2 linked regions of the Flexivirga oryzae genome follow. The protein of the gene in region 2 interacts with the protein of the main gene of each other region in a pairwise test. Links are inferred from orthologs where the notes say so. Each region holds a gene or a part of one and is shown on either strand. Other genes may lie near its edges. The genes, in order: rplA and thrS.

The links.
Region 1: the proteins of thrS (region 2) and rplA interact in binary tests that used the Escherichia coli proteins (3 or more experiments, as listed by UniProt). The link is inferred for Flexivirga oryzae from one-to-one orthologs.

The regions. Positions count from the first base shown.
Region 1 is NZ_JACHVQ010000005.1:22,161-33,846, forward strand. What follows is about bases 4,270-6,983. They hold rplA (50S ribosomal protein L1), read left to right. Parts: upstream 4,270-5,125; coding sequence 5,126-5,842; downstream 5,843-6,983. Other genes in these bases: nusG (transcription termination/antitermination protein NusG), read left to right, coding at 4,270-4,525; rplK (50S ribosomal protein L11), read left to right, coding at 4,624-5,055; FHU39_RS21045 (hypothetical protein), read left to right, coding at 6,041-6,595; FHU39_RS21050 (GNAT family N-acetyltransferase), read right to left, coding at 6,614-6,983. Also shown: FHU39_RS21000 (hypothetical protein), read left to right, coding at 3-374; FHU39_RS21005 (NUDIX domain-containing protein), read left to right, coding at 412-846; FHU39_RS21010 (adenosine deaminase), read right to left, coding at 805-1,866; FHU39_RS21015 (hypothetical protein), read left to right, coding at 1,917-2,762; preprotein translocase subunit SecE, read left to right, coding at 3,010-3,249; more of nusG, read left to right, coding at 3,593-4,269; more of FHU39_RS21050, read right to left, coding at 6,984-7,798; aroQ (type II 3-dehydroquinate dehydratase), read right to left, coding at 7,844-8,302; FHU39_RS21060 (LacI family DNA-binding transcriptional regulator), read right to left, coding at 8,335-9,342; FHU39_RS21065 (MFS transporter), read left to right, coding at 9,444-10,799; FHU39_RS21070 (shikimate dehydrogenase), read left to right, coding at 10,819-11,676; FHU39_RS21075 (sugar phosphate isomerase/epimerase and 4-hydroxyphenylpyruvate domain-containing protein), read left to right, coding at 11,673-11,686. UniProt on the Escherichia coli protein: One of the primary rRNA binding proteins, it binds very close to the 3'-end of the 23S rRNA. Forms part of the L1 stalk. It is often not seen in high-resolution crystal structures, but can be seen in cryo_EM and 3D reconstruction models.
Region 2 is NZ_JACHVQ010000001.1:1,962,650-1,974,570, reverse strand. What follows is about bases 5,704-8,652. They hold thrS (threonine--tRNA ligase), read left to right. Parts: upstream 5,704-6,161; coding sequence 6,162-8,144; downstream 8,145-8,652. Other genes in these bases: FHU39_RS09200 (tetratricopeptide repeat protein), read right to left, coding at 8,584-8,652; FHU39_RS09210 (protein kinase domain-containing protein), read left to right, coding at 5,704-5,962. Also shown: FHU39_RS09230 (aconitate hydratase), read right to left, coding at 1-364; FHU39_RS09225 (mechanosensitive ion channel), read right to left, coding at 521-1,810; FHU39_RS09220 (glycosyltransferase family 4 protein), read right to left, coding at 2,153-3,295; FHU39_RS09215 (cytochrome P450), read right to left, coding at 3,306-4,595; more of FHU39_RS09210, read left to right, coding at 4,820-5,703; more of FHU39_RS09200, read right to left, coding at 8,653-9,834; FHU39_RS09195 (tetratricopeptide repeat protein), read right to left, coding at 9,837-11,093; FHU39_RS09190 (ATP-binding protein), read left to right, coding at 11,178-11,921. UniProt on the Escherichia coli protein: Catalyzes the attachment of threonine to tRNA(Thr) in a two-step reaction: L-threonine is first activated by ATP to form Thr-AMP and then transferred to the acceptor end of tRNA(Thr). The rate-limiting step is amino acid activation in the presence of tRNA.

The sequences.
Region 1 (11,686 bases), on a different replicon or contig from region 2:
CGATGTGGCGACTTGTTGAATACGCGGCGGCGTGTGTCGCGCCGGCTGCGATCCTGATCGGCTGCGAGAGGGCCGTGCGGGCCTGGATCGCGCCGAAACGATCCGCCACGGCCACACCGAGCCCCGCACCACGCGACATCGCCCGGCTCTCCTCGGACCTGACCCGGTTGTACACCGAACTCGACGTGCTGCGTTCCTCGAAAGCAGCCGCGCGCGTGCACCGGCTGCGGGCCACGACGCTGGCGTATGACGACGTGCTCGAGGCCTGCTGCACCGCGCTGCAGGTCGAGCACAGCATCCCGGAACGCGAATGGACGACCGTCGAACGGCTCGAGGTGGAGGCGACGCTGGAGGAGGCCGGCCTGCGCTGGTGAGCCGCCGCGGGCCGGTGGGCGTGCGAGGATGCCGCGCATGCACTTCACCGAGTACGACACGCGCCTTGCGGCATACGCAGTCATCGTCCGGGACGAACAGATCCTGCTGGCCTGGTACAACGGCAAGGGGCATGGCAAGGCGGGGTGGACGCTGCCCGGTGGGGGAGTCGAGTTCGACGAGTCGATGGAGGCGGCGGTCGTCCGCGAGGTGTTCGAGGAGACCGGCTACCACGTGACCGTCGGACGGCCCGTGGCCACGGACTACTTCGCTGCTGCGACCGACGGCCCGCTGGAGCGGCCGTTCAAGTCGCAGCGGGTGCTCTTCGAGGCGGAGATCACCGGCGGTGAGTTCGGCACCACCGAGGTCGACGGCTCGACCGACTTCGCGCGCTGGATGCCGCTGGCCGAGACCGACGGCATGGGCTACCGGTCACGCATCGTCGACGTCGCGCTGCGCCTGATCGCCCGGTGACTCCAGCCACGCGTCGATGTCGGCGTACGCCGCCTTGCGCACGTCCGCCGGCGCGAAGGATGCATCGATCGACGACCTGGCCAGGGCGGCGAGCTCCCGGTCGGTGAAGCCATGGTCCTCGCGGGCCGAACGGTATTGATCCGCAAGGCGATTGCCGAACAGCAGCGGATCGTCGGCACCCAGCGCGATCGTCGCACCCGCCTCGGCCAGCGTCCGCAGCGGCACCTCCTGCGGGGTGCGGTAGACGCCGAGGGCGACATTGGACCCCGGGCACACCTCGAGCGCGACACCGGAGTCCACCACCCGGTTGAGCACCGAGTGCGACTCGACGGAGCGGACACCGTGTCCCAGCCGGCTCGGCTGCAGCGAGCCGAGCGTCTCGTTGACCGCGTCGGGCCCGAGCAACTCGCCCGAGTGCGGGACCGACGCCAGCCCGGCCTTCCGGGCGATCCGGAACGCGGGTGCGAAATCGGTTGTGACTCCGCGGCGTTCGTCGTTCGACAGTCCGAAGCCGATGACCTCTCCGGGTCCGTCCCCGGCGTGCCGTGCGGCGAGTCGGGCGAGCGCCCGGGCGTCCATCGGGTGTTTCAGCCGGGAGGCCGCCACGATCACGCCGACGCCGATCGGCAGGTCGGCGCTCGCCGACCGGGCCTCGTCGAGCACGATCTCCAGCGCGGGCGTGATGCCGCCCAGGCCGGAGGCGTATGACGTGGGGTCGACCTGGATCTCCAGCCAGCGGGAGCCTTCGGCGACGTCGTCCTGCGCCGCCTCCCGCACCAGGCGGCGCAGGTCGGACTCGTCGGTGACGCAGGCGCGGGCGGCGTCATACAACCGCTGGAAGCGGAACCAGCCGCGTTCGTCCCGTGCGGACAGCTTCGGCGGCCACTGCGCCAGCAGCGCCTCCGGCAGCCGCACGTCGTGCTTGTCCGCGAGGTCACGCAGGGTCGCGATCCGCAGGGATCCGGTGAAATGCAGATGCAGATGAGCCTTGGGGAGGGTCGCCACCGAACGTTCGGGCATGGCCCCGAACCTAGTGGACCCGACGGCGCGCACACCTATGCTTGACGGCCATGAAACTGGCGCAGGTGCTCTGGATCGGCGGCGGGAGCGGCGCGGGGAAGTCCACACTGGCCCGGCGCATCGCCTATCGACACGACCTGCGACTGCACCCGGTCGATGCCTACACGTACGCCCACGTCGAACGCACCGACCCGAAGTCGCAGCCGGTGATGGCTCGAACCCATGCCATGGACTTCAAGGAGTTGATGGTCGACCCCACCGCCGAGCAGCAGGCGTCACGCTTCGTGGACTACGCGACGGAGCGGTTCGAGATGATCCTGCAGGACGTCACCGCTCGGGGAGACGGCCCGCTCGTGGTCGTGGAGGGCCCGCAGTTGCTGCCGGAGTTGGTCCAGCCGGTCATGGCGGGTCGCGGCCACGGAGTGTGGCTGCTGCCGACCTCCGAGTTCACCGCACGCAGCCTCGGCATCCGCAACAGCCCGACGCCGCTGGAACGAGAAAGTGACCGTGAACGCGGGCGCCGGCTCCGGCTGGAGCGCGATGCGCTGCTCACCGACCGGATCCGTCGGGCGGCCGCGGAGCGCGACCTGGCCGTCGTCGAGATGGACGGTGCGCAGGAGGAGGAGCAGAGCGCGGCTCGCCTGGACACCTTCTTCCGGCCGGTCGTGCAGGCCGGTCAACGGGCGGTCGACGGCGCGCAGCGCCGCGCCGTACGGCGTGAGGAGAATGCCGTGGCGAACGGCCAGATCGCCGCGTTCCGCCGGTCCCTCGGCGAGAACGCACCACCCGAGAGCCCCTTCGACTACGCGTGCGAGTGCAACACGCTCGGATGTGCACGGCTGGTGCCGTTGACTCCTTCGGCGTACCAAGCGGCCGGTGGCGCGGTCGGTCACTGAGACCGCGGGAACCCGGATCGACCGGTCTCCGTTTTGTTGGGAGCGGGGCACACCCCGTATGCTTGACACACCGATCAACCTCAAGCTGATGTGGCATGCCCGAAAAACGGGCGGCGACGACGCTTGAACGCTCGGAGGGCACTAGCTCAATTGGCAGAGCACCGGTCTCCAAAACCGGGGGTTGGGGGTTCAAGTCCCTCGTGCCCTGCAGGACAGGTACATCAGCATCGACAAGGCAGGAAACATCGTGAGCACGAGCACCGCCTCCACGCGTGGCTCGACCGAGGAGCGATCCCCGCGCGGTCTTGGCAAGATCCTGCTGTTCATCCGGCAGGTCATCGACGAGCTGCGCAAGGTCGTGCGGCCGACTCGGGACGAGCTGGTCAGCTACACGATCGCGCTGATCGTCTTCCTGGCGCTGATCATGGCCTACATCGTGGGTCTGGATCAGCTGGTGGTGAAGCTCGTCGGCTGGGTCTTCGGCTGACGCACGATGCTGCCGACGCGGCTCCCGCGACGGCATCGGTCCGACACAAGACATCAACGAAAGCAGGGCAATGACTGGCGAGCTGGACCCGCGCGAAGCTGCGGCGCTGGACGCGGAGCGCGCCGAATCGCAGGCGTGGAACGCCGACCTCCAGGTGGAGGACGCGCAGGACGCCGACGCGCTCGACATCGCCGCCGAGGCGGACAGCGAGGCGCCCGCGGACGACCTGCGCGAGACGTTCGAGGACGACCTCGATCTCGCCGACGGCGACAGCGACAGCGAGCAGTCCCTGGCCGCCGCGGGCGAAGGCGCGGACCCGGAGGACCCGGCCGAGCTCGAGGCGATCCACCCCGACTACGACGGCGCGGACGGCGACGACTCCGACGAGGACTTCGACGCCGCCGAGGTCGAGGACGACCCGCAGATCGACGCCGAGATCGCCGAGGCGGACGCGGACCTCTCCGCCGAGGCCGACGCGGAGCGCGACGAGGACGAGGTCGACGGGGCCGAAGGTGACGAGGAGGCCGACGCCGCGGTGGCCGCCGAAGCCGCCGACCTGGGCGAGGACGTCGCGTCCGACGAGGCCGATTCCGACGAGGCTGCGGACGACGAGGCTGCGGACGACGAGGAAGGCCCGGTGCTCAGCGCCGAGGAGCAGCGCGCGGCGTTCATCGCCGACCTGAAGCTGCAGTTCGGCGAGTGGTACGTCGTGCACTCCTACGCCGGTTACGAGAAGCGCGTGAAGGCCAACCTCGAGACCCGTATGACGAGCCTCAACATGGAGGACTACATCTTCCAGGTCGAGGTGCCGATGGAGGAGTTCACTGAGATCAAGAACTCCCAGCGCAAGACCGGCACCCGGGTCCGGATGCCCGGTTACGTGCTGGTCCGCATGGACCTGACCGACGAGAGCTGGGGCGCCGTGCGCCATACACCGGGTGTGACCGGCTTCGTCGGCAACGCCCACCAGCCGTCGCCGCTGTCGATCGACGAAGTCGTGACGATGCTCAACCCGGTCTTCGAGGAGCCGGCGGGCGAGGCCGAGTCCGGCGCTCCCGCTGCGAGCGGTGTCGCCAAGCCCGGCAAGGCCGCCGCGTCGGCGGACGTCGACTTCGAGGTCGGCGAGTCGGTCACGGTCATGGAGGGCCCGTTCGAGACGCTGCCCGCGTCGATCTCCGAGATCAACACCGACACCCAGAAGCTCAAGGTGCTCGTGTCCATCTTCGGCCGGGAGACCCCGGTCGAGCTGTCGTTCAACCAGGTCGCGAAGATCTAGACCCAGGTATGACGACACATCCCTGACAGGGTTCGCCTGCCAGGACATTGCAACCGGGTCATCGCCCACGGCGTCGGCCCACGAAAAGGAACAACAGCATGCCTCCCAAGAAGAAGGTCGCCGGCTTCATCAAGCTGCAGATCCAGGCCGGCCAGGCGACACCCGCCCCGCCGGTCGGTCCGGCGCTCGGTCAGCACGGCGTCAACATCATGGAGTTCGTCAAGGCGTACAACGACGCCACGGCGGACAAGCGCGGCAACGTCATCCCGGTGGAGATCACGGTCTATGAGGACCGCTCCTTCACCTTCATCACCAAGACGCCGCCGGCCGCCGAGCTGATCAAGAAGGCCGCCGGTGTCGCCAAGGGTTCCGGTGAGCCGCACAAGACCAAGGTCGGCAAGCTGACCAAGGACCAGGTCCGCGAGATCGCGCAGGAGAAGATGGCCGACCTCAACGCCAACGACATCGAGCAGGCGTCGCGCATCATCGCCGGGACCGCTCGCTCGATGGGTATCGACACCGAGGCCTGAGCACCACCTCATCGACCGTGGTTGGGCCTGCTTCGGCCCGCACAACCACAATTCCGAAAGGGAAGAACACATGAAGCACAGCAAGAACTACCGCGCAGCGGCGGAGCAGATCGACAAGGACAAGCTCTACACCCCGCTCGAGGCGGTGCGCCTGGCGAAGTCCGGTGCGAAGACCAAGTACGACTCGACCGTCGAGGTGGCCTTCCGCCTCGGTGTCGACCCGCGCAAGGCCGACCAGATGGTGCGCGGCACCGTCAACCTGCCGAACGGCACGGGTAAGACGGCGCGCGTGCTGGTCTTCGCCAACGGGGACAAGGCCGCCGCTGCCGAGGCCGCGGGTGCGGACTTCGTCGGCTCGGACGAGCTGCTCGACCGGGTTGCCGGTGGCTGGACCGACTTCGACGCGGTCGTCGCCACCCCGGACCTGATGGGCAAGGTCGGTCGTCTCGGTAAGGTGCTCGGCCCGCGCGGCCTGATGCCGAACCCGAAGACCGGCACCGTCACGATGGACGTCGCCAAGGCTGTCTCCGACATCAAGGGCGGCAAGATCGAGTTCCGCGTCGACAAGCACTCCAACCTGCACTTCATCATCGGCAAGGTCTCCTTCGACGAGAAGGCACTCATCGAGAACTACGGTGCGGCGCTGGACGAGATCCTGCGTCTGAAGCCGGCCGCCTCGAAGGGCCGTTACATCTCCAAGGCGACGATGTCGACCACGATGGGCCCGGGCATCCCGCTCGACGCGTCCGTCACGCGCAACCTGCTGGAAGAGGGCGCCGACGCCTGAGTATCGCCTCCGGCATACCTCACGAAGCGGCCGCTGCCCCAGCACGGGGCAGCGGCCGATTCGCCATCCTCGGCCGCATCGACCACCAGCGCGGCGGCCGCCACTGCTGTCAACGCAACCGCGAAGGTCGGCGACACCATCTCGGGCACGGCGCTGCAGCAGCGGTTGCAGCAAGCGCGGCGCGGGAGGTCCGCGCACGTGACGGAGAACACCGGCGCCCACGGCGCGTTCACCGCCGATGGTGTCGTGTCGTTCGCCGAGGACGGTACCGCGACCGAGCGGATGGTCGAGCACGTCGGTGCGAAGAAGGCCAATCTGTTGTATGTCGGAGACGTGCTCTACCTGCAGGTTCCGTCGGACGGCTCGGGCTGGATCGCGGTTCGACCCGATGGCACGGACGCGCTCTCCAGGCAGCTCGCGCCGTTGCTGTCCGCCATGCGACAGAGCGAAGGCGGTCGGGCCGGCGGCACGACGGATGTCACCTGGAAGGTCACGGCGAGCACACCGTCCGCGGTGACCTACCGGACGCACCTCACCGCGGCTCAGGTCAAGGCTCAGGCCACGAAACTGGGGACCAGCAAACTGGTCAAGGTCCCGGCCTCCGGCGAGGACATCATCGAAGTCGTCTCCTCCGCACAGCTGCTGCTGAGCATGCAGGTCGTGGCGAACGCGAAGACCACCCTGCAGGCGAAGTACTCCCATTGGGGCCCGGCGATCAAGATCACCGCACCGCCCGACTCCGTCCCGGCCTGAGCATCGCCGGGCACACCGTCAGAAGTAGTCGCGCAGCTGCATCGGCGTGTTGAACAGCGCGTCCCAGATCGGGTCGTGGTCGACGGGTCCGTGCAATTGGCCGGTCAGGCGCAGGCCCGAGCAACGCTGCGCGCCACCGTACAACGCCGCGAGGCCGCGTGCGCTGAAGACCGGCCCAGCACCGGAACTGCCATGTTCGCAACGCAATCCGGCGCCTTCCGCGGTGAGTGTGTAGTCTCCGTCGACCCCGGCGGCGAAGGCCCCCTCGACGGTGAACGGCAGGTCGACCTGCAGACCGGGCACTCCGCGACGTGCGCCGAAGGCTCCCGGTATGTCGAGCAGCGCGATCATGCAACGGTGCTCGCGCACGGGTGGTGGCGGTTCGAAGGGCAGCACCCCCAGCGACTCGTCGCCGGTGGGTAGCTCGACGTCGACCCGGCCGCTGACCGATCCGAAGCTGCCGAGGAAACGCCAGAGCGCGCGGGTCGCGTCCGGGGTGAGACCGATCAGGTCCTGCACCTCGATCACCGAGGATTCCGGGTCGTATCCCGTTCCACGGGTCCATCGCACGCTACCGACGATGCGGCCGCCGTCGTCGACGGCGAGGGTTGCGGACGCCGGGTCCGCGACGTAGTCGGCGCACAGGTGGGGCTCACCGGGGCCGGTCCGGGTGAGCGGCCCGAGGCGTTCGGCCGCCCATTCGGCATACAGACCACGGATCGTGTCCACATCGGCGGCCGTCGCGCGGCGCAGCAAGATCGACGTCGGCGCCGCGACGTGGGCGAGCAGGGACACGGGCAGCTCGCGGTGTTCGAGGGCACCTACGATCTCGTAGCCGAACCGGCGGTAGATCCCGGCCGCGGTGGGGAACAGTACGCTGACCGGCTGACCCATCCGCTGGGCCCGTTCGAAGCCGGCCCGGAAGAGCGGCGTGAGCAGCCCGCGGCCGCGAGCCTCGGCGTGGACCGCCACCCCCTCCACGCCGGAGACCGGTCGGGTGCGTCCGCCCGGCAGGTGGGCCTCGTAGTCGCTCACCCGGATCTTCGCGGTGAGCCTTCCGTCGACGAACGCACCGAACACCGTCCCACCGGCGGGTGGCAACTCGACCGGCCGGCGGTCGGGTCCGTACCCGAATGCCTCGGCGCCAAGCCGGTGGTTGGCCTTGCGGTCGTCGTCGGTCAGCTCGCGGATCACCGGCTTCATGACAGTGACCCTATGCGGGACAGCAGGATCGGGTGTGTGCCACCGTCAGTCGGAACCACGCGACGCGCCGACCAGGGTCGCGAGGCGGCGGATGGCGAACTCGTAGCCCTGCGACCCGCATCCGACGATCACCGCCGCCGCGACGTCGGACAGGTACGAGTGGTGCCGGAACGCCTCGCGCGCATGCACGTTGGAGATGTGCACCTCGATGAACGGTGCCGGCACGTTGGCCAGGGCATCGCGGATGGCCACCGACGTGTGGGTGTAGGCGCCGGCATTCAGCACGATGCCGGCCGTGCTCCCACGGACACTGTGCAGCTTGTCGACGATCGCGCCTTCGCTGTTGCTCTGGAAGCAGTCGACGGTCAGGCCGAACTCCCGTGCGGTCTCGGCGCACTGTGCCTCGATGTCGGCCAACGTCTCGTGCCCGTAGATCTCCGGCTCGCGTGTCCCGAGCAGGTTGAGGTTTGGTCCGTTGATCACGGTCAGCGGTTGGGTCGACATGTCACTCCTTGATGGTCCGGTTGAGCAGAGGTTCAGCGTATGCGGCACGGCCCGGTGGACTCGCGAACGACCAGGTGCGTGGGCAGTTGCCAGGACTGGTCCGTCCGAGTTCGTTGCAGTCCCAGGTGGATCAGGGTCTCGACGGCGCGTGCTCCGGCGTCCTGCGTGTGCTCGGCGAGCGTCGTCAGGGTCGGCGTGCACAGGTCCGCGCCGAAGATGTCGTCGAAGCCGACGACGCTCACGTCGTCCGGGACGCGCACGCCGCGCTCCAGCAGCCGCCGCATGACGCCCAGGGCGAGCATGTCGTTGTGGCACACGGCCGCCGTGGTGCCCGAGGTGATGACGGCATCCGCGGCCGCCGCACCGGCTTCCCTCGTCGGCGCGTAGGGGCCGAGCCTGCGGACCGTCATACCGACCGCGTGCGCGGCGTCCTCGAGGCCGGCCCAGCGCCGACGGCCGGACCACGACTCGGGTGGGCCGGCCAGGAAGACCGCCGACGGGTGTCCGTGCGACGCGAGGTGGTCGATGATCTGGCGCGTGCCCGATCCGAAGTCCGCGACGACGCCGGTGATGCCGGGGATCGCGCGGTTCAGCAGCACGAGGTTGTTGAGCTCGGCGGCCCGGCGCAGCTCGGTGTCCGGCAGACGGGACGCGCTGAGCACGAACCCGTCGACCGCCGGTCCGAGCCGTCGCACCAGTTCGGCCTCGGTCGCCGCCGACTCCTGGGTGTCGCCGAGCACCAGCGTGCGACCGGACCGCGCCGCGGCCCCTTCGGCGCCCTTGATCACGCCGGCGAAGTAGGGGTTGGTGATGTCGGGGACCAGCAGCGCGAGCGTCTCGGTGCGGCCGCTCTCCAGTGCGCGTGCCATCGGATTCGGCGTGTAGCCAAGGCTTTTCGCAACGTCGAGGACGTGCTCACGCGTCGCCTGGTTGACGCGTCCCGGGTTGGTGAAGGCGCGTGACACGGTCGATGCCGCCACGCCTGCCTCGCGGGCCACATCGAGGATCGTCGCGCGCTTGCGCGGCCGGGGAGCGTCCATGGAGGACAGTATGGCAAATTCTGGCAAACGATTGCCAGGTGATTTGGGTCACTCGTAGCGTCGTAGGTACGCACTGATGCAGGACGACGGAGGACGAAGCGATGTCAGACACCACCCACGAGAAGGGGCGCTCCCCGCGCCGCGCGGCCATTGCCGCGTGGACCGGCAGTGCGCTCGAGTACTACGACATGGCCATCTACGGCACTGCCGCGGCACTGGTCTTCCCGAAGATCTTCTTCCCGGAAGCCGATGCCTCGACGGCGACCATCGCGTCGCTCGCGACGTTCGGCGTCGGGTATGTCGCCCGCCCGGTCGGGTCGTTCTTCATGGGCCACATCGGTGACAAGCTGGGCCGCAAGCGGGTGCTGATCGGCACCATCATCCTGATGGGCCTGTCCACCTTCCTGGTCGGCTGCCTGCCGACCTACGACCAGGTCGGGCTGTTGGCTCCCGCACTGCTGGTGCTGCTGCGACTGCTGCAGGGTTTCTCGGCGGCCGGTGAGCAGGCGGGCTCCAACTCGATGACCTTCGAGCACGCACCGCAGCATCGCCGCGGCTTCTTCACCAGCTTCACCCTGAACGGCACCCAGGGCGGCCAGGTCCTCGCACCACTGGTGTTCCTGCCGATCGCCGCACTGCCCGAGCACCAGCTGCTGACCTGGGGCTGGCGGATCCCCTTCCTGCTCAGCGCGGTGGTCGTCGCGATCAGCTACTTCATCCGCGCCAAGCTCGACGAGACACCGGAGTTCCGCGCCGAGTCCGCGAGCGCCGAGGTGCCACCCGCCCCGCTCGCCGTGCTGTTCCGCGACCACTGGCGCGGCGTGGTCCGGGTCTTCTTCGCCGCATTCGTGGCGATGGTCAACACGGTGTTCGCGGTCTTCGCGCTGACGTTCGCCACCTCGGACGCCTACGGCATCGGGATCAGCAAGACGGCGATGTTGTGGCTCGCGATCATCGCGAACGTAGTGGCGCTGGGCACCATCCCCGCCTGGGCCGCACTGTCGGACCGGATCGGCCGCAAGCCGGTCTTCGTCGGCGGACTGATCGGCACCGGTGTGATGGTCGTGGTCTTCCTCTGGACGATCTCCACCGGCAGCCTCCCGCTGGTCATGATCACCGGCATCCTGCTCGCCGGTGTCGTCTACTCGATGCCGAACTCGGTGTGGCCGGTGACGTATGCCGAGTACTTCCCGACGAGCGTGCGGCTGTCGGGTATGGCGGTCGGAACGCAGTGCGGCTTCGCCCTGGCCGGCTTCACCCCGTCGATCGCGGGAGCCCTGATGGGCGGCGAGGCCGGCAACTGGTACAAGGTCGCAGCGTTCGCGCTCCTCGCGTGTACCGCCTCGGCGATCGCCGTCCTGAGCGGGCCGAACCGGACCCACACGATGCCGACAGCCGAGCTGGGCGCCAAGCGTGGCTGCAGCCACAAGCTCGTGCCGGCCGTCCCGGCGAACTGATCGGGCAGCGGTGAACACCATGACGCAACAGACTTCTTTCGTGCTGGGCCTGGTCGGCGCCGGCATCGGAGCCTCACTCACTCCGGCGATGCAGGAGCACGAGGGTTCGGCGTGCGGGCTGAACCTCACTTACCGTCGCATCGACGCCGGCATCGAGGGTTTCACCAGCGCCGACCTGCCCGAGGTCCTCGGCTGGGCCCGGCGGCTCGGTTTCGACGGGCTCAACATCACGCACCCGTTCAAGCAGGCCGTCATACCGCTGCTCGACGAGCTCACCGATGACGCCCACGACCTGGGCGCCGTCAACACCGTCCTGATGCGGGACGGACGGCTCGTCGGGACCAACACCGACTGGTCCGGGTACGGGCAGGCGTTCCGGCGGGAGCTGCCGGACGCGGTCCACGACCGCGTCGTGCTGGTCGGCGCCGGCGGCGCCGGCTCGGCGGTCGGGTACGCCCTGTTGCACCAGGGCGCGGAGCACGTGAGCGTCGTCGACGTCGACCGGGAGCGCGCCGACGGGTGCGTGACCCGCCTGGCCAAGGTGTTCGGTGACGAGCGGGTTGCTGTCGCCGGTGACGTCGCCGGGGCGCTGGCCGACGCACAGGGGCTGGTGAATGCGACGCCGATCGGCATGCTCGGCCACGAGGGTATGCCGATCGCGGCCGACCTGCTGCGCCCCGACCTGTGGGTGTCGGACGTGATCTACTTCCCGCTGCACACCGAACTGGTCGAACGTGCAAGGGAACTCGGCTGCCGGGTCCTTCCCGGCGGCGGCATGGCGGTGTTCCAGGCGGCCGATGCGTTCGCGCACTTCACCGGCCGCACCCCGGACGCGGACCGGATGATCCAGTACTTCAGCGAGCTGACCGCGCTGTGAGCGCGCTGCG
Region 2 (11,921 bases):
TGTGCGAGTCCGACCCGGCCATCGTGGCGCCCGGACGCCCGAACCGCTGCTGGTGCGTCGGGTGCGAGACACCGTTGCCCGGCCCGGAGAACCACAACCCGAAACGCTGCGCGGCCGACCGCAGGAACGCGTGGTCGTCCGGGTTGCGCTCGTCCTCCTGCAGCAGGTTGTGGTCGACGTACTGCACCGCGACGTCGGTCCTCACCCGGTCCAGGTCCAGGGCCTCCAGCTCGAGCATCACCATCGTCCCGGTCGCGTCCTGCACCAGCGCCTGGTCCACCCGCAGCGCGATCTCCGCCCCCGGCGTGAGATCACCGTCCAGCAAGTGGTCACGGATCAGCTTCTGAGCGACGTTGAGCGCCATACGCGTTCCTCTCCGGCCGGGCCATCGGGCGAAGGTGCTCGGCCTGATCGGGTCCTTCGAGACGAGTCGTCTGCCTCATACCCCCTGCACCGGTGGCGTAACCCGAAGGAGCCCGACGGGTGGTCCCGCCGGGCTCCTGGATGGGTATGACGCCCGCTACGCGTGATCGGGGTCGGCGGACCGGGACGACTCGGCGTTCTGCTGCAGCTTCTCCAGCTGACGGGCTGCCGCGTCGCGGCCGCCCAGCCCGAAGGCGAGTGCCGCCGCGGCAGCACCGCCGACCACGAGCGCACCGAACGCCAGGTTGATCACCGAGTTCGCCAAACCCATGTAGCGCAGGCCGATGGCCGCGAACAGCACGATCGTCGCGATCTTCACGACATCGCCGGTCCGCCCGGTCACCAGCTTCGCCAGCAGGCCGGCGACGAACACGCCGGCCACGATGATCGCCGCACCGAAGAGCACCCGGCCGCCGATGCTGAGAACGGTGTTGAGGATCTCGGTCATCTGCGGGATGTGCAGCACGTTGGCCGCCGCCACCGCGAAGAACAGCACGATGGCGACCTGCGCGATCCGTGCCAGCGTCTTGGCGACGTCGACGTTCTCGGTGTCGACGCCCATCCGCTGCACCGCACCGTCGACGTTCATCCCGCGCAGCAGGTTCTCCAGTAGGGTGCCGGCGAAGTTGGCGATGACGCCGCCGATGGCCAGCAGGATCCCCGCGCCGATGATCAGCGGGAGCGTGTCCAGGATCAGCTTCAGCATGTGCGATGCCGGGTCGGAGATCGACTTGATGCCCAGGATCTGCAACGCGGAGATCGCCACGACCAGCAGCACGATGGCGAAGACGAGGTAGCCGACCATGGTCGAGATCCGCATCGGCTTACCGCCCTGCTGGGCCTTGGCCTGCGCGTGCGCCTGACCGAGCCCCTGCTGCTCACCCTGCAGGTGTTGCGGCGGCTGGGGTGCGTCATACCCGGGTACGGCACCGGAGGCTCCCTCGAGCTGCTGGCTCGCCGCGCCACCCAGCTTGTCGGCCCATCGGTCCACGTTGGCCGCCTGCAAGGCGGTGACCACCAGTTCGCGGGCGATCTTGGCCAGCACGAAGCCGATGAACATCACCAGTGCGGCGCCCAGGATCTGCGGCAGAGTGTGCAGCAGCGTGCTCAGCATGTCCTGCAATGGGGTGGTGACCTCGTTCAGCCGGAACAGGTTGAGCACCGCCATCAGGCCGAAGACCCAGATGATGAGTGACGCGATGGTGCTCAGCGACTCAGCCAGCGAATCGCCGGTGCCGTCCTGCCGGTTGAGCGCCGGGACCCTCCCGAATGCCTTCGCCAACAGCTTCTTGGCGAGCTTCGCGAGCAGCCAGGTCACGACGAGAATGACAATGGCCGCGACAATTCTGGTAATGATGTCCGACCATTGGAAATCGCTCCAATGCATGTGCCTACCCCTTTTCAGCGGGCGCCGTTTGCAGCGCGTGCGGATTTGTGTTCCGTGCTTTGCAAGCTAGCCGAATGGGTAAGTTATTGAAACCCCTGAAGATTGCACATAAAAGCATTACAATATGCGCGCGCGGGAGAGTAGCGCTTTCCTTGGTAGGTGAGGGGGACCTCGATGCGGGCTCGTTCCTCGCCCTTACTCGGCCGTCGCTCGGGGTGCGGGGGGCCTCGATGTGGGCTCGTTCCTCGCCCGTACTCGGCCGTCGCTCGGGGTACGGGGGGCCTCGATGTGGGCTCGTTCCTCGCCCTCACTCGGCCGTCGCTTTGGTGGGCCGCCGCGGTCTCAGCGGGACTGCTTCTCCCCGCGGCTGCCGAGTTCGCGCCGTGCCCGTTCGTAGAAGTCGTAGGTCGCGCGCATCGCGTCGTCGAAGGTGACGGACGGCCGACGCGAGCGGGTGGAGGCCTTCAGCCGTTCGACGCGCTCGGCGTCGACCAGCAGTTTCGCGAGGCTGTCGACCATGTCGTCGGCGTCGTCGACGAGCAGCCCCTCGACCCCGCTCTCCACGAAATCGGCCAGCCCGGTGAAGTTGTAACCCACCACCGGCACGCCCGCGCTGCGGGCCTCCAGGGCCGCGATGCCGAACGCCTCCTGGCGCGACGGCGCGACGAACAGGTCGGACTCGTGCAGCAGGTCGCGGATCTGCTCCGGGGTGCGGTGCCCCAGCAACTCGACCCAGGAGCCGAGACCGAGCTGCTCGATCTGCTCCTGCAGGTCGTCGTGCCGCGGGCCGGCGCCCACGATCGACACGGCCACCGACGTGCCGGTCGGGACCTTCGCCTTGACCCGGGACAGGATGTCGATGAACTCGTCGATGTGCTTGCGCTTCTTCAGCCGCCCGACCAGCACCACCCGGAAGTCCGGGTCGCCCGCGCGGTGCAGCGACGGGGTCGCCGGCGCCCACCAATCGGTGTCGACCAGGTTGGGCACCACGGACACCTCGCCGCAGTGCGGGTAGACCCGTTTGATGTGCTCGGCGATCATCGTGCTCACGCCGGAGTAGACCACCCGCAGCAGGCTCGGCCCGAAGAAGACGCCGCTGACGAAACGGTGCGCCACCGCGACCTTCCACCACACCGAGTGGACCGTCACCGCGACCGGGATGCCGCGCCGGCTGGCCGCGCGGGCGACATAGATCGCGATGGGGGAGGCGACCGTGAAGTGCGCGTGCACCACGTCGACGTCGCCGCGGTCCAGCACTTCGGCGACCATCGAATGGTTGAACGACGGGAAGGCGATCGTCATCCACCGGGTCCGCAGCCCGCGGTGCACGTCGAGGTCGTCGTCCTGCGCGTCGTCCTTGTTGACCGCGGTGATGATCGACACGTCGTGCCCGTCGGCGCGCTGGGCGAGGGCGAGCGCCTCCACCTGGCGTTCGATGCCGCCGACATCCGGTGCGAACGAGTCGGCCGCGTGGACGATTCTCATCGGGCGATTCTCATGCGGTGGCTTGCGCCTCGGCCGCGGGGCGCAGTCGGACGGGAAGCGCCTCCACGCCATACACGATCGACAGGTCGCGGAACGTCAACTGCTCAGGGGGTATGGCGAGAGCGAGTTGCGGGAACCGGTCGACCAACCCGAGGAACGCCGACCGCAGCTCCATGCGCGCCAGCTCCGCGCCGACGCAGCGGTGGAAGCCGTGCCCGAAGCCCAGGTGCGAGGGGCGGTCGACGTTCGGGTTGAGCAGCTCGGTGTCCGGGCCCATCTTCTCGTCGCGGTTGGCAGCGGACAGGGAGACGATCAGCACGTCGCCCTTCTTGATCTGCTTGCCCTCCAGCTCAATGTCGTGCTTGGCGAAGCGGGGGAAGGTGATCTGCACCACCGACAGGTAACGCATCAGCTCGGCGACCACGTCGTCGACGCGATCTCGCTGACCCGCCAGGGCGTAGCTCTCCGGGTCACGCAGCAACGCCAGCGTCCCGAGCGACAGCATGCTGGCCGACGTCTCGTAGCCGCCGGTGAAGACCCCGTCGGCGAGCCCGCCGAGGTCCTCGTCGCTGACCTCGTCGCCGAGTTCGCGGATGATCTGCCCGATCAGGCCGTCGCCGGGCTCCACCCGCTGCCGGTTGACGATCTCCTGCAGGAACGCCCGCGACTCCGACATCGCACCGAACACGTCGGCGCCGCCACCGGAGATGTCGAACCGGGCGTGCCCCAGTTTGCGGAACGGCTCACGGTCCTCGATCGGCAGGCCGAGCAGCTCGCAGATGACGAGAAACGGGATGGGGAAGGCGAATTCGTGCACCAGGTCGACCACCGGGCCGGCCGCGTCCATGGCGTCCAGCCGCTCGCTGACCACCCGGTCGATGACCGGCTGCAGGCGGGCGAGCCGGCGCACGGTGAACTCCGGTGTGAGGATCTTGCGCAACCGGGTGTGCTCGGGCGGGTCGGTGAAACCGAGGCCACCGATGCGGGCGTCGGTGTCGATACCCATGAAGGGGCGGATGTCGGTGCTGTAGCTGCTGGTGTCGGCCAGGACGGTCTTCGCCTCGTCATACCCACTGACCAGCCACACGTTGATGCCGAACACCCGCCGCATCCGGTGGATCGGCTCGGCGTCGCGCATCTTGCCCAGTGCCGGCAGGGGGTCCATCCCGTCGCGACGCAACGGCATGGTCAGCCGCTTGGGCAGCACCGGCAGCCCGGCCAATCCGGAGGTGCGCCCGGCGGCCGCCGTGGACAACAGTCGTTGCGCAACCCACCGACGGATCGAGGTCGTCGCGTTCACCGTGTTCGTCTCCTGGAAGTCCCTACTGGGGTCTCCCGTGACGGTTGTCCGGGTCCCCGTTCAGCGCGCCCACACATTAGCCGTGCAAGCCGTCTCGAAGTTCAACCGTAACCGACAAGTAGCCGCTCGGCGGCGACGGCACGCTCACACCGGCGGAATGCGGCGATGCGGGGCGGTTAATCTGTCGGCGTGATCCTTCGAGGGCGGCAGCGCATGGTGGCGCCGTGACCGACGCCGACGAGACGACCGCGTCTTCGCCGCGGTTCGGCCACTACCTGCTGCACGAGATCATCGGCACCGGCGGGATGGGCCAGGTCGCCCGCGCGACCGACACCCGGCTGGGCCGGGACGTCGCGCTGAAGGTGATGCACCCGTCCACCGCCACCGACGACGAATACCGCGCCCGGTTCAAACGGGAGGCCGCGATCGTCGCGCGGCTCACCGACCCGCACGTGATCCCGATCCACGGGTTCGGCGAGATCGACGGCCGGCTCTACCTCGACATGCGGTTGGTCGAAGGGCGCAACCTGGCGCAGCTGCTGGACCGGGGGCAGCTGGAGGTGTCGCGCACGCTGGATCTGCTGAGCCAGATCGGCGACGCGCTCGACTCGGCGCACCGGGCCGGACTGGTGCACCGGGACGTCAAACCGTCCAACATCCTGGTCGACCCGCGGGGCTTCGCCTACCTGGTCGACTTCGGCATCGCCTCCAGCGTCAGCCAGCAGGACCTGACGGCGACCGGGCAGGTCGTCGGGAGCGCGTCGTACATGGCGCCGGAACGGTTGCAGGTCGGCACGCACCCGGACGCCCGCAGCGACGTCTATTCGCTGGCGTGCGTGCTCTACCAGGGGCTGACCGGCCGCAAGCCGTTCGTCGCCGACGACCAGGTGCAGCTCATCGCGGCGCAGCTGCACGAGCCGCCGCCGTCGCTGCGCCGTTACCGCAACGACCTGCCCGACTCCCTGGACCACGTGGTGCGGGCCGGTATGGCGAAGGACCCCTCCCAGCGCCCGGCGACCGCGCCCGCGCTGATGGACGCCGCGCGGTCGGCGATGCGCCAGCCGCGCTCGGTCGCGACCCCCGCGCCCCCGTCGCCGCAGGTGATCAACGCGACCCAGCCGATCCTGCGGCACCCGTCCGGTCAGCCGAACCGGCCGGGGCCGCAACCGAACCCGGTCCACGAGACGACCCGGATGAACCCCGCGCCGGGTTACCGGTCCGGCCCGGCGGGACGGCCGGCGGCAGGGATGCAGGCACCGGGTATACCGGCGGCCCGCACCGGCGCACCGCGGGCGCTGTGGGTCACCGCGATCGTGCTGGGGCTGATCTTCGTGGTCGTGGTCGCGTGGGCGATCGCGATCAGCTGAGCCGGATCAGCTGCCCGCGTCCAGCGGTGAGCTTCTCCCTGGCTTCGATTCTCGTGGTCACGGCTATGACGATGCGGCCTGACGTCGCGTGAGGGTCAAGCGGTGGATAATCTGGAGTCGCCCGGCGTGTCGCTGGGCGCCTGTGTGTATGACGCGCGCTGCGCGCGTCATACCCCCGCCATACCGAAGGAGAACACCCGTGTCAGCAGGTCAAGCCGCACCCACCGCCGCCGTAGGCCGACGGGTCGAGCAGGCCACGACGGGCACGGAGCTGTTCGGCGACGACCGCACCATCGTGGCGATGAAGGTCGAGGGGGAGTTGCAGGACCTGTTCCGGGAGATCCCCGCCGGTGCGCTGGTCGAGCCGGTGCCGGTCGACTCACCCGACGGGCTGAACGTGCTGCGGCACTCGACCGCGCACGTGCTCGCGCAGGCGGTGCAGCAGGTCAACCCGGACGCCAAGCTGGGCATCGGACCGCCGATCACCGACGGTTTCTACTACGACTTCGACGTCGAGACCCCGTTCACGCCCGAGGACCTCAAGGCCCTCGAGAAGGCGATGCAGAGGATCATCAACGAAGGCCAGACGTTCCACCGCCGGGACATCAGCGACGACGATGCCCGTGTCGAACTCGCCTCGCAGCCCTACAAGTTGGAGCTCATCGGGCTGAAGTCGAAGGCCGGGGACGCGGCCGAGGGCGCCGACGCGGAGGTCGGTGAGGGCGGCCTGACGATCTACGACAACGTGCGCCGTGACGGGTCGGTCGCGTGGGGTGACCTGTGTCGCGGGCCGCACCTGCCCTCGACCAAGATCATCGGCAACGCCTACAAACTGATGCGTTCGGCGGCCGCCTACTGGCGTGGGTCGGAGAAGAACCCGCAGCTGCAGCGCATCTACGGCACCGCGTGGCCGACCAAGAACGAGATGAAGGCCTACCTGGACCGGCTGGCCGAGGCGGAGAAGCGCGACCACCGCAAGCTGGGCGCCGAGCTGGACCTGTTCAGCTTCCCCGAGGAGCTCGGGTCGGGGCTGCCGGTCTTCCACCCCAAGGGTGGCGTGATCAAGCGCGAGATGGAGGACTACGTCCGCCGCCGGCACATCGAGGAGGGCTTCCAGTACGTCGGGACGCCGCACATCTCCAAGGACGGCCTGTTCCACACCAGCGGCCACCTGCCCTACTACGCGGACACCATGTTCCCGGGTATGACGCTGGAAGGCGCCGAATACCGCCTCAAGGCGATGAACTGCCCGATGCACAACCTGATCTTCTCCTCGCGCGGCCGGTCCTACCGCGAACTGCCTTTGCGCTTCTTCGAATTCGGGTCCGTCTACCGCTACGAGAAGTCGGGCGTCGTGCACGGACTGACCCGGGTGCGGGGTATGACGCAGGACGACTCGCACTCCTACGTGACCGCCGAGCAGGCGCCCGACGAGATCCGGCACCTGCTGAACTTCGTGCTGTCGCTGCTGCGCGACTTCGGGCTGGACGACTTCTACCTGGAGCTGTCGACCCGGGAGACCGAGGGCGACAAGAAGGACAAGTTCATCGGGTCCGACGAGCAGTGGGAGACCGCGACCGCGATCCTGGAGCAGGTCGCCACCGAGTCCGGGCTGGAGCTGGTCCCGGACCCGGGCGGCGCCGCGTTCTACGGGCCGAAGATCTCCGTGCAGGCGCGCGACGCCATCGGCCGCACCTGGCAGATGTCGACCATCCAGTACGACTTCAACCAGCCGCACCGCTTCGGGCTGGAGTTCCAGGCCTCCGACGGCAGCCGGCAGGAGCCGGTGATGATCCACTCGGCGAAGTTCGGGTCGATCGAGCGCTTCCTCGGTGTGCTGGTCGAGCACTACGCGGGGGCGTTCCCGGTGTGGCTGTCACCGGTGCAGGTCCTCGGCGTGCCGGTGGCCGAGGAGTTTGCGCCATACCTCTCCGGTGTGCTGGATCAGTTGCGGGAGAAGGGTGTTCGGGTGGAGTTGGACGAGTCCGACGACCGCTTCCCGAAGAAGATCCGCAACGCCAGCAAGTCGAAGGTGCCGTTCGTGCTGATCGCCGGTGAGGAGGACCGCTCGGCCGGCGCCGTGTCGTTCCGCTTCCGCGACGGCTCGCAGCGCAACGGTGTGCCGGTCGCCGACGCGATCAGCGAGATCGAAGCAGCCATCCGCGACAAGGCACAGGTCTGAAGCATCCCGCTGAGGGGAACCTTCCCTCCCGGTCGTGAGTTGGACCAGATGCAGCCCCCAAGGACTCGAGGCCCTGGGGGCTGCACCAGGTTCGGGGGCGGCGGGCTTCGCGGCGTCGGCCCGGCGCCGCGCGGCAGCGGCGGGCGGTGTTGTCCGTGCATAAGTCCCCCCGGTGGGGAGGTATGACCGGTATTCGGGCTGCCGACCGTGCGTAGGTCTCCCCAGTGGAGAGGTATGACCGGTTTTCGGGCTGCCGACCGTGCGTAGGCCTCCCCAGTGGAGAGGTATGACCGGTTTTCGGGTTCCCGACCGTGCATAGGTCTCCCCAGTGGAGGGCTGTGCACGGTTATCCGGTCTGCGGTGTACCGGAGTCCCCCCGGTGGAGAGGTATGACCGGATTTTTGGGTGTTGGCCGTGCGTAGGTCTCCCCAGTGGAGACCTACGACTCGCCGCCAGCCGAGATCGTACGCCAGTCGAGGATCTCGCCGAACCAGGCGACGAGACCGCCGAGTCCCACGATCACCGCGGTCTGGACGAACGCCTCACCGCCGGATGCTGCCAACACACACGTGACGAGCACAAGCGCCCCACCAATCACGTGCACGGCGGTGAGCCATGGGAGAAGCTCCGGCAGGGCGCGATGCGCGTGGCCGGCGGCGATCGCCCAGATGCCCGCGACGACGCCCGCCCACAAGGGTTCCGGATGTCCAGCGATGAGGCCCCAGACGACGGACCCGACCCCGATCGCGCAGAGTGCAAAGTAGCCGAGGACCGAGCGTCGCACCGTGGTCGTCAGAACGTCTCGATGGCCGCTCAGGTAGACCACGAGACTCGACGCCGGATCGATCGACCACAGCGCGAAGACCAACAGCCCTGCCACGATGCTCGACCCGACCGCCGCGCGTGGCACGAACTCCGCGATGAGGAAAAGCACGAGCGCCGCCGCGTAGATCCGCAGTGACCGCACGATCCGCCCGTGCGACCGTTCCCGTCGCGTGTGGCGACGAGCGAAGCGGTAGACCGGATTTCGTGATTTCAGTGCTTCGGCGAAGGCCTCCCGGTTGAGTGCGTCGAGCGGGTCGAGCCGCATCGCCTCGCGGCTCGCGGCGAGCGCGTCTCGGGATCCGCCGTCAACGGCTTCTATCAGACCCGCAACGCGATGCGCGTCCGGGTCGCTCGGGTCGAGCCGTAGCGCGTCGGCGACCTGAGTGCGCGCCTCGCCATACTGACGTAACTGCAGGTGCGCGAGCGCCAACGTCGTGGCGCCGTTGAGGTATTCGGGGCTCAGTCCACGAGCTTTGCGCAACTCGAACAAGGCATCCTGCGCACTTCCGCTGTTGATCAGGACGGCGCCGACCTGGCAGTGCGCCGCTGCGCTGTTCGGTGCATTTGCGACGGCTCGGCGGGCGGCATGCAACGCAGCCGGTCGATCGCCTCGAGCTGCCTCGATGGCGCTGAGCTGCAGCAATGCGCGAACATCGCCGGGCACGATGGCCAGTGAGCGCCTCGCCTCCTCGCGGGCTTGTTCGAGATTGCCCTGCGCGGCCAGCGCCCGGGAGAGTTGTAGATGCAGAGACGCGTTCTCTGGTTCGTGCAAGAGGGCGGGGCGAAGCAGCCGTTCCGCCTCATGGGGTCGTTTGAGTGAGAGCAATGCATCGGTGTGCCGCAACACAGCCTCGGCCCCGGGCATGCTCAGGCGGCGGTTCGGCCGGCTGCCGCCCGTATGGCGGGAACGATCTCCAGCAGCCCCACCGCTCCGCCGACCAGGCCGACGAGCACGACCGCACCGTTGAACGCGGTGCTGCCGGTCGCTGCGAGGTAACACAGCCCGGCGAGGAGCATGACGCCAACGGCGTGTGCCGCGACCACGGTTCGCCGGAAACGCGGCAGGGTCTGGTGCGCGAAACCGGCGACGATCGACCAGATCGCGAAAATGACTGCAACGACGAAAGGTTCGGGCGGGCCGGCCAGCACACCCCAAACCACGCAGCCCAACGCGGCCACGAAGTAGACGCCGAAGAGGATCGCCGACCGGCGTACCGGCGGTTCCAGCAGGTTGCGGTGATTGCCGACGCACAACGCCAGGTTGGACATCGGGTCCACCGCCCAGGACAGGTAGACCAGGAAGAGCAGGCAGCCGATGAGCGCGGTGCCGACGGTGGTGTGGCTGAACGGTCGCAGCAGAACGACCGCGAACATCGGCGCGAACGCCAACAGTTTGCGGTTGCCGGGGGTGAGTGACTCGCGCCAGGCGCCGTAGCGCACCAGCGCGCGGTAGGCGGCGTTGCGGTTCTTCAGCGCCTCGACCAGTCCGGCGCGGTTGACCGGGTTGGTCGGATCCAGCCGCAACGCCTCCCGGTGCGCGCGCACACCCTGCCGTGAGCCGCCCGCCGCGGTCTCGATCAGACCATTGACGAAATGCGCCGACGGATCATTCGGCTCCAGCTGCAGCGCCTCCTGGATCTGGGTGCGCGCCTCGTCATACCGGCGCAGTTGCAGGTAGACGATGGCCAACGAGGTGGCCGCGCGGGCGAACATCGGATCCAGCTCACGGGCCTTGAGCAGCCAGGGGAGTGCTTCGAGGGACTGCCCGCTGTTGAGCAGCAGCGCGCCGATCTGGTGGTGGACCTGCGGACTGAGCGGCACCAGGCGGAGCGCGGCCCGGGCGGCCTCCAGCGCCGCCGACCGGTTGCCGAGACCGGCTTCGGCGCCACTGAGCAGCAACAACGAGAACGCCGAATCCGGCTCGGCGGCGACCGATCGGGTGAGCGCCGTGCGCGCGTCGGCATACCGGTCCTGCGCCAGGAGCGCCTGCCCGAGCGCCTGGTGCAGGTCCGCGTTGCCCGGGTCGCTGACGAGCGCCTGCCGGAAGTGGGCTTGGGCCTCCTGTGGTCGCCCCAACGCGAGCAGCGCACGACCGCGCTGCACCGCTTCGTTCATCACGCTCATCGGACCCTCCCCATCGGCGCACAGGATATCGACCAGACGATCCGGAACGGGAGATCCGTTCCGCTACCGTGACTTCTTGTGTCGATGGACCCAGTGATCGAGGCTCTGCGCGCGACGCTCGCCGCGGACCCGCAGAACCACGCCGTACGCAGCCACCTCGCGAAGGTCCTGCTCGACGACGGGCAACCCATGGAGGCGCTGACCGAGGCCGCAACAGTCCTGGCCGCCACACCCGCCGACGTGCCGATGCTGCGGCTGGCGACGGCAGCCGCCGACGCCGCGGGGGAAGTGGAGCGCGCGGCCGGCTACCGGCGGCTCGCCGACGCCCTCGACCCTCCCGCCGAGGGGCCCGGTCCAGCCGAGACACCCGAATCACCAGCGCCCGCAACGGCCCCCGGGCCGGCCACGCCTGCCGTCGTACCCGACACAGCCGACGAGATCATCGACGGGTGGGATGACACCGACGCCGTCGCCGAACCCGACTTCGGTGAACTCAGCCGCGCCGAGGTCACCCTCGACGACGTCGGCGGGTTGGCCGATGTCAAGAAGCGGCTGCGGATGTCGTTCCTGGCGCCGATGCACAACCCGGAGTTGCGCGCCCAGTTCGGCAAGTCGCTGCGTGGCGGGCTCCTGCTGTGGGGGCCGCCGGGTTGTGGGAAGACGTTCATCGCCCGCGCGCTCGCCGGCGAACTCGGCGCCAACTTCTACGAGGTCGGCCTCGCCGACGTACTCGACATGTACCTCGGCAACAGCGAACGCAACCTGCACGGCATCTTCGAATACGCCCGCCGCAACACGCCGTGCGTACTGTTCTTCGACGAGATCGAC